DNA from 2 places in the Priestia sp. SRI_019 genome. Region 1 is predicted to be linked to the other one. Evidence: a T-box and tRNA genes for the amino acid it is inferred to sense, from the RefSeq annotation. Region 1 holds a T-box; the other holds one or more tRNA genes.
What was found. The T-box of region 1 lies ahead of thrS (threonine--tRNA ligase). A T-box ahead of a tRNA ligase gene usually reads a tRNA of that ligase, here a tRNA-Thr.
Positions count from the first base shown of each region.

Region 2: it has a tRNA-Thr gene. The T-box ahead of thrS (threonine--tRNA ligase) is inferred to sense a tRNA for this amino acid. The anticodon was not compared.

Region 1 is NZ_JBYCZN010000002.1:949,690-957,054, reverse strand. Features, by position in the region: gene AC2YJL_RS15130 (hypothetical protein) at 1-256, shown strand, start outside; gene AC2YJL_RS15125 (DinB family protein) at 520-1,023, shown strand; gene AC2YJL_RS15120 (group II intron maturase-specific domain-containing protein) at 1,211-2,137, opposite strand; gene AC2YJL_RS15115 (MarR family transcriptional regulator) at 2,489-2,974, shown strand; gene AC2YJL_RS15110 (MFS transporter) at 3,049-4,263, shown strand; T-box leader at 4,354-4,583, shown strand; gene thrS (threonine--tRNA ligase) at 4,637-6,562, shown strand; gene AC2YJL_RS15100 (TIGR03943 family putative permease subunit) at 6,893-7,365, opposite strand, start outside.
Region 2 is NZ_JBYCZN010000001.1:967,299-974,663, forward strand. Features, by position in the region: gene AC2YJL_RS04925 (DHA2 family efflux MFS transporter permease subunit) at 1-155, shown strand, start outside; gene AC2YJL_RS04930 (aromatic ring-hydroxylating oxygenase subunit alpha) at 190-1,242, opposite strand; tRNA gene AC2YJL_RS04935 (tRNA-Thr) at 1,453-1,525, shown strand; gene AC2YJL_RS04940 (ABC transporter ATP-binding protein) at 1,776-2,726, shown strand; gene AC2YJL_RS04945 (ABC transporter permease/substrate-binding protein) at 2,726-4,249, shown strand; gene AC2YJL_RS04950 (YwaF family protein) at 4,512-5,258, shown strand; gene AC2YJL_RS04955 (NAD(P)H-dependent oxidoreductase) at 5,397-5,915, shown strand; gene AC2YJL_RS04960 (hypothetical protein) at 5,944-6,309, opposite strand; gene AC2YJL_RS04965 (LCP family protein) at 6,523-7,365, opposite strand, start outside.

The DNA of each region.
Region 1 (7,365 bases):
AGGACAGGATCAACTAATTACAGAAGTTGTAGATGAAGTTCCTTTCCAATACAGTAAAGAGACAGTAACTGATTTGGAAAATAACATACAAATTAGTAAAGGCGAAATTGAAGAGCTAGCAAAAGAGTGCGGATTAGATACGGAAGAAACAATTAATCTCAAGGCTCTTTTACTTAATTTAAAAGTATCAAGTTACATAAATGGACATTATGAAATGTATGTAAAAGATAACACTTTATCCTGCAAAAGAACCTAGAATGTTAGGATAAAAACAGTAAATATTTACATATAAATAAAACTAATCAAGATGTGTTGAGACATTAGTACTCAATCATAAGGTATCTGCGTAACAGAAAAATTACTATACGAAAGCAGTATTTATCTATATTTAAGCTTTATACTTCATAAATTTTCAGTTACCATAATGGAATTTATAGGTAGGAGTAGTCTTGATAATATTTCCAATTAGTGTATAGTAAAGAATAATTTTTTATTATATATCTAAGAGGTGTGATTGCTATGGAAAAGTTAGACTATGAATGGGTAAAACAAACAAGACAGATTTTACTAGATCAGTGTAAAGAATTAAATGAAGATGACTTTACGAAAGAGTTTGAATTTGGGTTTCAAAGTATTAGAGACTCTTTAGTTCATGTAGCAGGTTGCTATCATGCTTGGTTAGGTTCTTTTGTTCTTTCAGAAACCTCATCACCACTACTTACAAAAGAAGTCATTAACACTATGCAGGTAGAAGATATTAAACGTTATTTTGAACAAGCTGATAGCTACGTAGAAAAGGTATTCGAGCAATTTACAGATAAATTTGATGAATCTATCGAAAAAGAACTTGCTTGGAGAGCAAACAGTGGTGTTATAAGAAAAACACCTCGTCAATTGCTTGTACATTCAATTACTCACGAATCACATCATAAAGGACAAATTGTAGCTATGTTACGTCTACTTGGGCATACGCCTAAAAATACGGACATATTAGGGCTATCTGCAAAAGAACTTACCAAATAATAAATTAAAAAAATTTGCCTAAAAGAGCACATTTTTATAACAATATATGTGCTCTTTGTTATGTATATCATATGCATTGCTAGTTTAGTCGGGTAGGCAGGCACTCTCACGAGTGCCCGCCCCCCTAAGAACCGCACGTGACAGATTTCTCGTCATACGGCTCAAGCCTTCTTTTTATCCGAACAACTTATTTAATACATGGTACGTGTACTAATTTAGCAGCTTTACCTATAGAAGTTTCTAAGTTTCGCACTGTAACTTCTTCGCCATTTTGTAGAGTGTGTTTACATAATGCGCAACGATAACCTTGTTTTTTTGCGAGTTTCATTCTGTCTAGCGTATTTTCGCTATTGAAGACCTTACGGTCTCGCTTTTCCCAATATCCTTTTAGGTTCGGATCATCTGGACTGTTCTTATAGGCTACCATCACGTGTCTTTCTATTTTAATCCAGGCCATCTTCAACAATTGAATATTAGTAAGTGGGCAGGTGAGAGTCCATTTATTATTTCCACCGTGGTTGGGTTTCTTAAAATAACGCTTAGTAATCCACTTCCACGACTTCTTTGGGTGTAATTGTTTAAGATGTTTGATTAACTTAGAGAAAACATAATGGTCCATATAACTAAACGTCTTTTTGGAAACGACATGTTTCCAATACTGTCCGTAACCTCTAATAATAGGATTTAAGACACGTATAATTTCTTTTACTGGTCGTCCTCTCATCCTTGTGAACGTATCTTTTATCTTGTTTTTAGCTTTTTTAATACTATCTTTGCTAGGTTTAATGAATAACTTCTTTCCTTGTCCTGTTTCGTATTGACGCAGCGAGAAGCCAAGAAAATCGAACCCATTATCGATATGTGTAATCCTAGTTTTATCGGCGCTGAGTGTAATTCCTCGTTTTTGTAAATAAGGAATTAGATTTTGATACATACTTTTAGCTTGTTCCTTCGTTTCGGTTACGATGACGAAGTCATCAGCGTAGAGAACACGTCCTACCTTACATTTGGGATCGATTTTATATCCTCCGTTTGATTTGTACGTCTTTTTATAGACAATACCAATCTCTTCTTCCATACCGCATAAGGCGATATTAGCTAGAAGGGGAGACACAATTCCCCTCGCTGGCAATTTTGTGATAAAGGTTCAACAGCAAATAAAGGCTTAGCTATTTTTTCTAAAAGAATTTGTGACATAGCTATTTCAACTCCTACAATTAAACAGTTAATGTTCACTAGTAAACAAAAACTATTTTAAATCCAAATATTTGTAAAAGTCAACATTTTTTCTTTATTTTGTAAATAAATAAGTGTTTTATCTGCAAATATAATAGGTTTTAATTACTATGAAATCTCATTTTATTGTATGAAAATGAGATTTTACATTCATTTAATAGCTTGTTAGTAGTATAATGTTTACTAGTAAACATTAATCATTTATACATTAGAAAGGTAAGGAACCAATATGTCTCTATTATCTAAACAGTTAATATACGAAAATTATTTGCAATTATTACACTTGAATGAACAAAAAGCTGACTCAGTCTCCCAAACATTTTTTGATTATCTTGATGAAAAAGAACTGCACGAAATAGGAGCATTACCCAGTAATATGAGCAGCATCCACGTGATTGAATGCATCGGAAATAATGGACCTATAAATAATATAGGGATTGCGACTAGGATGAATTTATCTAAAGCAAATATCACAAAAATTACCCGAAAATTAACGAAAGATGAGTTAATTAGAAGATTTCAATTAGCAGACAATAAGAAAGAGGTTTACTTTAAGTTAACAGCAAAAGGAAAACAAGTTTTCGACCTTCACGAAAAACTACATAGCAAGAGGAAACGACAATTTTATAATTTAATTGATGATTTCTCTGATGACAAACAAAAAATTATATTAGAATTCCTTGAAACGATGATTAATGGATTAAGACAAGAATAACCAAATTAGGTGCTTTTAGAATGTCAAACATACTTTTTATATGGAAAAACTTATTTACAAGGTAGGAGATTTATATGGGACATACAAATACAAAACCTATTTTTATCTTATACGTCGTTTTTATAAGTGCATTTTTTGCATCTTTAAATCAAAATATTTACTCGCCTATTATTCCGTTAATTAAGGATTCATTTGATGTGAGCACAACATTAGTCAATCTAACTGTTTCATTGTTCATCTTTATTACAGCTATTATGCAAATAGTCTACGGTACCATTCTTGATTTTAAAGGAAGTCGTTTTATTCTTCTCCCTAGTCTTATGCTTACAGTATTGGCTAGTATTGGGTGCGCTGTTACAAGTAACTTTACGTTGTTTCTCATTTTTCGATCTTTGCAAGCCCTCGGAACAGCAGCTATTCCATTGATTGCGGCTGCTACAATAACGGATCTTTTTGATGGGGAAGAACGTGGAAGTGCTATGGGAACTTATCAAACCTTGTTATCCATTGCTCCCGCAGTAGCTCCCATCTTAGGCGGATTCATAGGAGACCGATACAATTATGAGGGTGTTTTCTGGTCATTAGTGGGTACATCTATTCTTTTACTCATTATCAATATATTGTTTTTTCCTAAAGACCCAAAAAAACACAAGACAAGCAAGAGGAACGGGCTTCATTTTTATCGTGTAATGGTGAAGGACAAGATGGGAAGTATATTGTTGTCATTAAGCTTCTTGAACTTTTTGATTTACTTTTCTGTTCTAGTTTATCTCCCCGTATTATTAACAAGCCACTATCATCTAAATCTAAAGCTTGTTGGTTTGCTTTATCTGCCTATGACGATAAGTCTTATAGCCGGAAGTCTATTATTTAAATACATTCAAAAGAAGATTTCTCTTATAAATGTATTTACCTTTACTAATTTTTTAATTGCTTTTAGTGTTATAGGGTTTGGACTCACACATACTGTTTCTTTATCCCTTATGTCGCTAAGCCTATTCATTTATGGAATGGGAATTGGCATTTTAACACCTTCTTATGCAACTATATTGACTCATCAATTTGAGCAAAACCGAGCTAGTGCTATGGGAGTATTTAACTTTGTCAGATATACTGGTATGTCCATAGGCCCCATTTTGTCGGGTACATTACTAGAAGTTTTAAGAGGTGAAATCATATTCACAATGTTTGGGGTTATTTTTGGTATTATAAGTATTTTTGGATATTTACTAGTGTACAATACAAAAAACATAGATAAAAATAGCCCTACCAATAAACCATCTTTTTAAGTGAAAATATCTAACTAATTACATATTTAGAATTAAGTGTTGACATTTACAAATAATATAAATTATAATTTCATTTATTGGAAATAAACATGTTGAGCGTTGAAAAGGACACGAATTATTTTTATATTTCTTTACAGAGAATAGGGTCTTTGGCTGTGAGCCCTTAAGAAAGAGAGATAATTTACCACCTTGGAGCTTTATTAGTGAAATAGTAGTAATTAATAACGTTTGCGACGTTACAGCACCAGAGCCATCAATCTATTTTTTATATTGATGGGAATTTGGGTGGTACCACGTGTGAAAACATACTCGTCCCTTACTTAGGGACGAGTATGTTTTTTTTTTTGACTTTATTTAAATGGGAGAGGTTATTATGAGTAAAGATTTGATTCAAATTCGCTTTTTAGATGGAAATGAGAAAGAGTTCTCAAAAGGTATTACGCTACATACTATTGCAGAATCGATTAGTTCTAGCCTAAAGAAGAAAGCCGTTGCGGGTAAAGTAAATGGAGAATTATATGACTTGCATCGATCTATTAATCAAGATGCAGAAATCGAAATCTTAACATTAGAGTCTGACGAAAGTCTAGAAATTATGAGGCATACAACAGCTCACATACTTGCTCAGGCAGTAAAAAGAGTACATAAGAATGTGAAATTAGGTGTAGGACCGGTTATTGAAGATGGATTTTATTACGATATGGATCTTTCTACAACGATTGCTTCTAATGAGTTGCTACAACTTGAACATGAAATGAAGAAAATTATTAATGAAAATCATCCTATTGAACGTACTGAAGTGACACGCAGTGAAGCTGAAAGAATATTTAGCGAAATAAATGACGAGTTGAAACTCGAGTTATTACGTGATATCCCTATGAATGAAACAGTTACGATTTATAAGCAAGGAGAGTTTTTTGATTTATGTCGAGGCCCTCACCTACCTTCTACTGGAATGGTTAAGGCGTTTAAATTAACAAAAGTGTCGGGAGCTTACTGGAGAGGTAACAGTGATAATCAAGTGTTACAACGTGTATATGGCGTAGCTTTTCGTTCTCAAAAACAGTTAAATGAGTATGTATTGTTTCTAGAAGAGGCAGCGAAAAGAGATCATCGAAAGTTAGGAAATGAGCTAGAATTATTTATGTTTTCTGATGAAGCACCTGGAATGCCTTTTTATTTAGCTAATGGGCAAATCGTTAAAAATCAGATGGAGCAATTCCTACGATCCGTTCAAGAAAAGCATCAATATGAAGAAGTACGCACACCTTTTATGATGAACCAACAATTATGGGAAAAATCGGGTCATTGGGATCATTACAAGGATAATATGTATTTTTCAGAAGTTGATAACGCTAAATTTGCCCTAAAGCCTATGAACTGTCCTGGTCATATGCTTATCTTTAAAAATAAGCTCCATTCCTATAGAGATTTACCAATCCGCATGGGGGAATTCGGCCAAGTTCATCGTCATGAATTCAGTGGGGCTCTAAATGGATTGTTAAGAGTACGTACGTTTTGTCAAGATGATGCTCATATCTTTGTTACTCCTGAACAAATTGAGAGTGAAATTAAATCGGTCATTGAATTAGTCGATTATATCTACAAAACATTTGGTTTTGAATATGATATTGAACTTTCAACTCGACCAGAAGACTCCATGGGAGAAGATAGCTTATGGGAACTTGCTGAAAGCTCTTTAGAAAACGTATTAAAAAAATTGAACTTTGATTATAAACTGAATGAAGGCGACGGAGCATTTTATGGTCCTAAAATCGATTTTCATATTAAAGATGCCTTAAAAAGAAGTCATCAATGTGCAACAATTCAATTAGACTTCCAGCTTCCAGAAAAATTTGATTTGAATTATATTAACGAAAAGAACGAAAAACAGCGTCCAGTTGTCATTCACCGTGCAATTTTTGGATCTCTTGACCGTTTCTTTGGGATTTTAATTGAACACTTTGGAGGTGTCTTCCCAACATGGTTGGCACCTGTACAGGTAAAGGTTATTCCCGTATCGCTGAAAGCTCACCAGCAATATGCACAACAAATTAAAGAAACGTTAGGACAGAAGGGAATTCGAGTAGAGTTAGATAATCGAGAACAAAAGCTCGGATATAAGATTCGAGAAGCTCAAGTGGCTAAAGTTCCTTATATTTTGGTATTAGGAGATAAGGAAATGGAAAGTAACTCCGTAAATGTACGAAAACACGGAGAGGAAAAGTCTGAAACGTTCAATTTGGATAACTTTATTGAAAAACTTCAGGATGAAATTGTTGAAAAGAAACTGAGATAATGAACAAAAAGAAGGTTCCTTAACATTCGACAAGGAACCTTCTTTTTGTTCTAATAATCATGTTTATGGTAACAGGATCTTGAAGGATCGATGATAGTAAAAATCAAAAAAATTTAAAGCGCTGAGATTCGCATTAATTGTTCTTGTTCTATGTAAAATTAAAGTTAATCTCCTTTGAGAACGTTTCTCCACTTATTAAATAGAATAAGAAATTTTACAGTCCTTAAAAGTATAGTTTTTTAGACACCTTTGTATTTCCCAAGTATCTAACATAACGAATAAATTACGTGTAGTTGGCCCTTGGTATCATACATATATCTTATAGTCTTTTTATTCTTCAGGGCCTATCAGTTGTTCACCTTGATAAAGTTCATATACGTACGGATTGTCAGGCTGGTCAATGGACTCAATCTGTTGAACCTGAATATAGGGGACATTTTCTCCATTATACGTAGTTTTTTGTATTATCCCTTTTATACGAACCCAGCTATCGTTTTTTAATGTTGACGCATTTTCCAATTTAGATAATAAACCGTATACAGATGCATCTGCTGCACAACAAGATATCCCAAAGCGAGCAACAACAAATTGGTTATCTTTAAATCCTTTTTCACGATATACAAAGCCATTGACCTCGATTTTTTTCCCAATGAACTGCTCTGTGTTGTTTTCAATAATATTCATAACTGGAATATAATCGGTGTCATTTATAGAAATCTTCGTTTGTTTGACTAGCTTCTTTTCAAGTAATTCATAGAAACCTCTAGGAGCCACTTTAGCAGCAAGACTATTTTGATGTGTTG
Region 2 (7,365 bases), on a different contig from region 1:
AGGCAATGGTACAAGGGATTAACGATGCGTTTGCCGTCTCAGTAGTACTAGTGGTGGTTGCCTTAATTCTTTCATTATTTATGAAACGCGCAACGCCGGCAAGTGAAGATGAAGTGATAAAGGAAAAAGCAGGACGTGAGCAGTTCGCTAAATGAAAAAGAAATCCCCGCTGAGACAGCGGGGATTTTTTTAGCTTGTATATCTAAAACTTAAGCCCATTTTCTTTAATAGTTTCCGGTAGCCGATGGACGTTTGATCAGCCATAATGTGCGCTTCCATCTGCAGGTCTAAAGGCAAGTCTTCAGGTTTTTGATTTTCAACCATTTCACGGTCTTCGTCAAAGACGCGAAGGTTAAAGTCATACACACCTTCAACGCTCGAATCTTTGTCAAAGTTTCGAGCGATTGGTGCGAATAAACGTGTTTCGCGGGCTGAAATAGGAGAGACTGCATTCATAATCCACAGCTCTGCGCCTTCTGGGAAGTATACTTTTAGCGTAGCTGTAAACGGTGGATAAACATCAAAGACACGAAGCCATTTAAAATCAGGTGGATTTAAATGCTGCTGTTCTTTGGAATAATTGCTCACGGTGCTCGTATATTCTACATGAAGCCCATACTCTGTATCGCTTACTTTATACTTAGGCACAAAGGCGTTGTTTCGATCACCAAATGTGTCCGTGTGAACCCAAGCAAAATGAGCTACGTCTAAAAAGCCTTCCATTTGACGACCGGCCGAACCCATGATATCAAAGCTCGGACAAACAATTTGCTGAAAATCAGGGTCCTCCCACGCATCGAAGTAAGGCAGGTTATCTTGTTCTCCTGTCAGGGAAGTCCACACTAATCCAAATCGTTCAATAACTGGATAGACGGCCATACACAAGCGGGGAGAAATATTGGCATCAGGGTGAGCTGGAATTGATGTGCATGCGCCGTCCGTTGCATAGCGGAAGCCGTGGTAAGGACAGACAATTTCATCATCTTCCACCCAGCCCATGCTAAGCGGGGTGCCTCGGTGAACGCATAAATCACGAGCCGCTACTACTTTGTGTGTGGTACGGTATAGAACTAGATTTACATCTAGCAGTTTTACGGACGTTGGTTTCTCTGTTACATCACTGCAGCGTGCGACGGGGTACCAATACTTAGCGAGCGTCGTCCAATCTTCCAGGCTGAACGTGCAGTCTCTTGGGTAGGGAGTTGCCGTTTTTGATTTGGTCATGGTTGGTTGTTGTTCCATCTATTTTCTTCCCTTCTTTTGTAAGCTCTTTTACTAAGGGTAATATAAAAAAAGAAAATTCACACAATTTGTGTGAGGAGTTCTAACATAAAATATGGAACTTTGTAGAAAGTGCGAATTTCAGAAGATGCAAATTAGAGAATATACCAATAAAAAAATTTAAAAAAGCGCTTCCTAAATGATTTTAAACGTGATATAATTTTCCAAGACGCTGGTGTAGCTCAGTAGGTAGAGCACTTGCATGGTAAGCAAGAGGTCGCAGGTTCGATCCCTGTCGCTAGCATACTAAAAAACCTTCTTTCTTGTTGAAAGAAGGTTTTTTTATTTGTGATGGCTTTAAAATTCTTCTCCGTCTTGTGAAAACTTTAACAGTTTGATAGCCTTATTAGGACGCTGTGAGAAAACATGTATATCTTTTTCACTATGTCTTATGAATCATATTTAGAAATATTCTTAAAAGAATGTTTATTGCCTCTAAGCATTGGGTACACGAAACTAGGGGTTAAATTTCAACAAGGAGTGTGAACGATCATTTGATTACGTTTAAGAATGTGTCAAAGCAATATCCAGACGGTACGACCGCCGTGAAAAATATTAATCTAGAAATTAAAGAAGGAGAGTTTTTCGTTTTAATTGGTCCGAGTGGGTGTGGGAAAACAACCACCTTAAAAATGATTAACCGTCTTCATGATATTACCGAAGGAGAACTATACATAAAAGATAAGCTCGTATCGGACCACAACATACATGAGCTACGCTGGAACATTGGTTATGTCCTACAGCAGATTGCTCTTTTTCCTCATATGACCATTGCTGAAAATATAGCTATTGTACCCGAGATGAAGCATTGGAAGAAAAATAAAATCAAAACGCGCATTGATGAACTGCTTACCTTGGTAGGACTAGACCCAAAGCAGTATCGAAACCGAAAGCCGTCTGAGCTCTCAGGTGGCCAGCAGCAACGTGTAGGTGTAGCGCGTGCCCTCGCAGCTGATCCCCCCGTTATTTTAATGGACGAACCCTTTAGTGCCCTCGATCCGTTAAGCCGCGAACAGCTTCAGCAAGATGTTATTAGCTTAAAAGAAAAAATCAAAAAAACATTTGTGTTTGTTACGCATGATATGAGCGAAGCGATGACGCTTGGAGATCGTATCTGCCTAATGAAAGACGGGGAAATTGTTCAAGTTGGAACCCCGGAGGAATTCATTCAAAAGCCTAAGAATGAATTTGTAAAAACATTTATTGGAAATCAAGGAAATGCTTTATTTGAGACATTGGATATGTTTCTCAAAGAAAGTGAACAGCCAGACGTAGAACCTACTGAAGAGCTAGCTTCAACCGCTACTGTTCAGCAGGCAATGGACGCCCTTTACGACCATGAAGCAATAGCCGTGAAAAAAGGGAGCAAACGCATTGGCGTTGTAACGCGCAAAACTCTATTAGCGTTTCTTTCTGATAAGACGAAAGAAGGAGGAGCGCTGTAATGAATGCACTAAGCACATTACTAGATCAACGAGGAGACGCACTGTTTCAAGCTCTTCTTGAACACATTCAAATTTCAGTACTGGCCCTTGTTATCGCCGTATTAATTTCAGTGCCGCTCGGACTGTACTTAACGAGACATGACCGCATTGCTGAACCGATCATTGGCGTAACAGCCGTACTGCAAACTATTCCTTCACTCGCTTTATTAGGATTACTGATTCCTCTTGTCGGAATTGGAACCTTTCCCGCGGTTATTGCACTGTTTTTATATTCGCTTCTTCCTATTGTACGAAATACATATACCGGAATTAAAGAAGTGGACCCATCTTTAATTGAAGCATCCAAAGCCATGGGGATGAACTCGTGGAGACGATTAATTAAAGTAGAACTTCCTCTAGCGCTTCCTGTCATTATGGCCGGAATTCGCACAGCGATGGTACTCATTATTGGTACAGCGACAATCGTGGCTCTTATCGGAGCGGGCGGACTCGGAAGCTTAATTTTGCTTGGTATTGACCGAAGCGATAATAGTTTGATTTTATTAGGAGCCATTCCAGCAGCATTATTAGCGCTTATTTTTGATGGAATTCTGCGAACGATTGAACATTCAGCTAAAAAAGGGTCCAAAAAACGCTCGTTTATTATGATCATCGTATTAATACTCATTCTTGGTTCTCCGTTTGCAGCGATGAGCGCAACAAAACCAGACCTTGTTATCGGAGGTAAAATTGGTGCAGAACAAGATATTTTAATTAATATGTACAAAGAATTAATTGAAGATCAAACCGATATGAAAGTAAATCTTCGATCGTCGCTTGGAAAAACAGTATTTGTATTTGAGGCTCTGCGTAACAAGGAAATTGACTTGTACCCTGAATATACGGGTACAGCCATTGTGACGCATCTAAAGGAACAGCCGGAGAGCAAAGATGAAACAGAGGTGTACAACCAGGCAAAAGAAGGATTTCAAAAGAAATTCGGCCTTGTCTATTTAGATCCAATGAAGTTTAATAATACGTACACATTGACAGTAACAAAAGAATTTGCAAAAGAAAATAATCTAACCACCGTTTCAGATTTGGCAAATGCAACAGATAAAGTAAAAGCAGGGTTTACGCTTGAGTTTAAAGATCGTGAAGACGGCTATGTAGGCATTCAAAAAGAATATGGTCTTACCTTCCCGAATATTAAAACGATGGAGCCGAAGCTTCGCTATCGCGCTGTAGAAAAAGGCGATATTAATATGCTGGATGCTTACGCAACAGATCCTGAAATCAAACAGTTTGGTTTGAAAGTCTTAAAAGACGATCAGCAGTTCTTCCCTCCGTATCAAGGAGCGCCTGTGCTTCGTGAAGATATGCTAAAAGAGCATCCTGAACTGAAAAAAATCTTAAATCAACTGGGCGGTAAAATCAGTGATGACGAAATGCGTGAAATGAACTATCAAGTAAATGCAAAAGGAAAAACAGCTGAAGAAGTTGCTCATCAATTCTTAGTGAAAAAAGGATTAATTAAAGAGTAAAAACGAAGAAAAAAGCTAGGACAACAGTATGTTCGTTGAAAGAAGATCCGAATGATAAATCGTTCGGATCTTTTTATTTTAGCTGTTTCTAGCAGTTGATTATCCATACTCGATTATTTACTCCATTCGTCCGTCTTTAGATTGGCGTGATCTCGTTATGTCTCAATCTCTTTTTAATGCGAGAGAAGCATTAATGAAAATGAGGCCTTATGAACAAGCTAAAGGTACCAAATTTGTTTTCTGATGGAAGGGAGGCGGTTTTATGAATTCATTTTTTACGTGCCATCCTGTACAACATTCCTTTCAGCTTTTTTCAGTTGAACATCTTGTAACTTTAGCTATTATCGTGATCATAGGAGCATTTATTTTTTTGTGTCGAAAGCAGCTACGACAAAAGAGGTTTGTGTTCGTTTTGCTTTCACTCGTTCTAATTGCTTCAGAAACAGCCTACCAGGCTTGGGAAATCGGATGTCATCAGTGGTCTGCTGAAACTTCCTTGCCGCTTCAGCTCAGTGATATAGTCGTGCTGCTGGCTGCTATTATGCTGATAACCAAAAGCAGGTTTCTTTTTTATTTTGTGTACTTCGCGGGAATCAGCAGCTCTGTTCAAGCCATGATTACCCCGGATCTTGGCGGCTATGCATATGCCCAGTTTCGCTATGTGCAGTTTTATGTATCGCATGGCGGTGTGGTACTTGCTTGCTGTATGCTAATTGCTGTTTGCAGATATGAGCCGACGTTTCGTTCTTTGTGGGTAAGCGTAGTATTTGTTAATCTGTACGGAGGTTTTATCTATGCTATCAATCGTTTACTCGGGGCGAATTATTTATACATGATGAAAAAACCAGGGCACGCTTCCTTGCTGGATGTTCTTGGACCTCATCCTTGGTATTTAGTATGGATTGAAGGAATTATGATTCTTAGCTTTCTTGTCCTTTATTTGCCGTTTTGGGTACATAAAAAAATTAAAGGTGATAAAACCAAAGTCAATTTTATTGAAGCAAAATGATAATACTGGTAGTTTATAAGTGGAAACTAACTCGTATTTCCTGAAGGAAAAGGAAGAATGACTGAACAAGCTGTGAGAGGCAAGCGTAAAAAACAGAAAAGAAAAAGCAAGCACAGACATTAGAAGGAGAGTATCAAAATGAAAACACTGGTTATTTTAGCGCATCCAAACTTAGCATCTTCTCGTATTAATAAAGCGTGGGCAGAGCGAGTGAAAAAAGAAGAGAATGTGTACGTTCATGATTTATACGCAAACTACCCCGATTTCAAAATTGATGTAGAAAAAGAGCAGGAGTTAGCTGTTCAATTCGATCGTATTGTTTTTCAATTTCCATTTTACTGGTACAGCTCACCAGCACTCTTAAAAGAGTGGCAAGATGTTGTCTTAACATACGGCTGGGCTTATGGAAGCAAAGGTACTAAACTTCAGGGAAAAGAGTTTGTCGTAGCTACTTCGACAGGAGGCCCTCCAGAAGCTTATCAAGAAGGGGGATACAACCGCTATCCAATGAATCATCTGCTTCTTCCGTTTCAAGCTACGGCAAATTTAACAGGCATGAAGTTCCAAACGCCATTTCTATTTCAAGGAGCAGGCGGTGACCTGAGTGACAAAGTTATTCAAGATAGTGCAGAAAGCTACGCTCGATTACTAAGATAATAAAAAAAAGCCGCGTTAACGCGGCTTTTTAATTTACATTTGTTCGTGAAAAAGAAGTAAGCAGCTTTTGAGGAGCGATATCTAATCCTTCAATGAGTAATCCCGTCATAGCCGTTAGACTCCCGACTTCAAACGATTCCCCGGCTCTCCAAAATGCGGATTCACCTTGTTTAATATAAATTTTCAGTCCGTTATCGCCAGCTACCCAGCCTTCCCCGTGAACGACTAAAAGAAGCTGTGGAATCGTAGCTTCTTGACGGGGGGTATAATCATTTTCTTGAAAAGATAAAAAGCTGATTTTAACATCTCCAGTATGAGAAAGCAGCGGGTTCACTTTATAGGTGGAATGAAGAAAGGAACGCTCTTCTTCAGATTGAAAACCATATAATTTCATACGTTCATCTCCTTGAATCAAAAATATAAAAAAGAAGTCCTTCTCCTTTCATATACGCATGTAGTAGAAAAAATAGAACTTCAAAGAAATAGCTGTTTCCTGGAAAATGGCTTCATTTTTTGTCGAAGCTCAAATTTTTTTGAAGGATAGGGAGGAAAAACAGAAGTTTTTTTGAATAGTATAAAAAAGGTGTCCGCTAATGGACACCTTTTCCTAATTTAAAAATGACTGTAACGCTTGTTTGTTTTCTTCAAGGTCGATGCTTAAAACAGCACCAATACCGGATACTCGTTCATTTGAATAGGAACCTTCGACCGGTAAACGAAGAGATTTTAAATCTGGCTGATTCCCAACTAAGAAATCTTTTCCTATCACGATAAATGTTTTTGGAGGAATATTTGTATCCACATATGGATCAATGACGCCCCATAGCTTAGGAGCTTTTGCCAGCGTCTTTACTTGAAGAGCTTCATCCATTAATTTACCGATCACTTCTTGTTGACGCTTCACGCGCCCGAAATCACTTTGGCTATCATGTCGGAATCGCACGTATCCTAGTAATTTATCTCCGTGAAGAGTTTGTTTTCCAGGTTTTAGCGTCATGCCGATTCCTGATGACATTTCGTGCGGCACGGTAACCGTAATTCCCTCAGGGGCAATCGTATCGGCAACTTTAGAAAAACCTTTAAAATCAACAACGGCATAATAGTTTACATCTACGCCGAAATTTTCTTTAATTGTCTTACGCATTAATTCGGGCCCGCCAAATGCATAGGCTGAATTTAATTTGTTTTTGCCATGTCCAGGAATATCCACATATGAATCACGCATCAAAGAAACAATTTTAGGCTGATTGCTGTCTTTGTCATAATGAGCAATCATGATTGTATCGGCACGCGAATGTTCTTCACCTCGAGAGTCAATTCCAAGAAGCAGCACATTCATGCTATCTAAATTGGCACTTGCACCATTAAAATCAAATTGTCCATCTTTCCCAAAAGCTCCGTCTGCTTCTGCTAACCCTTGTTGGTATTGATAATACACATACGCACCAGC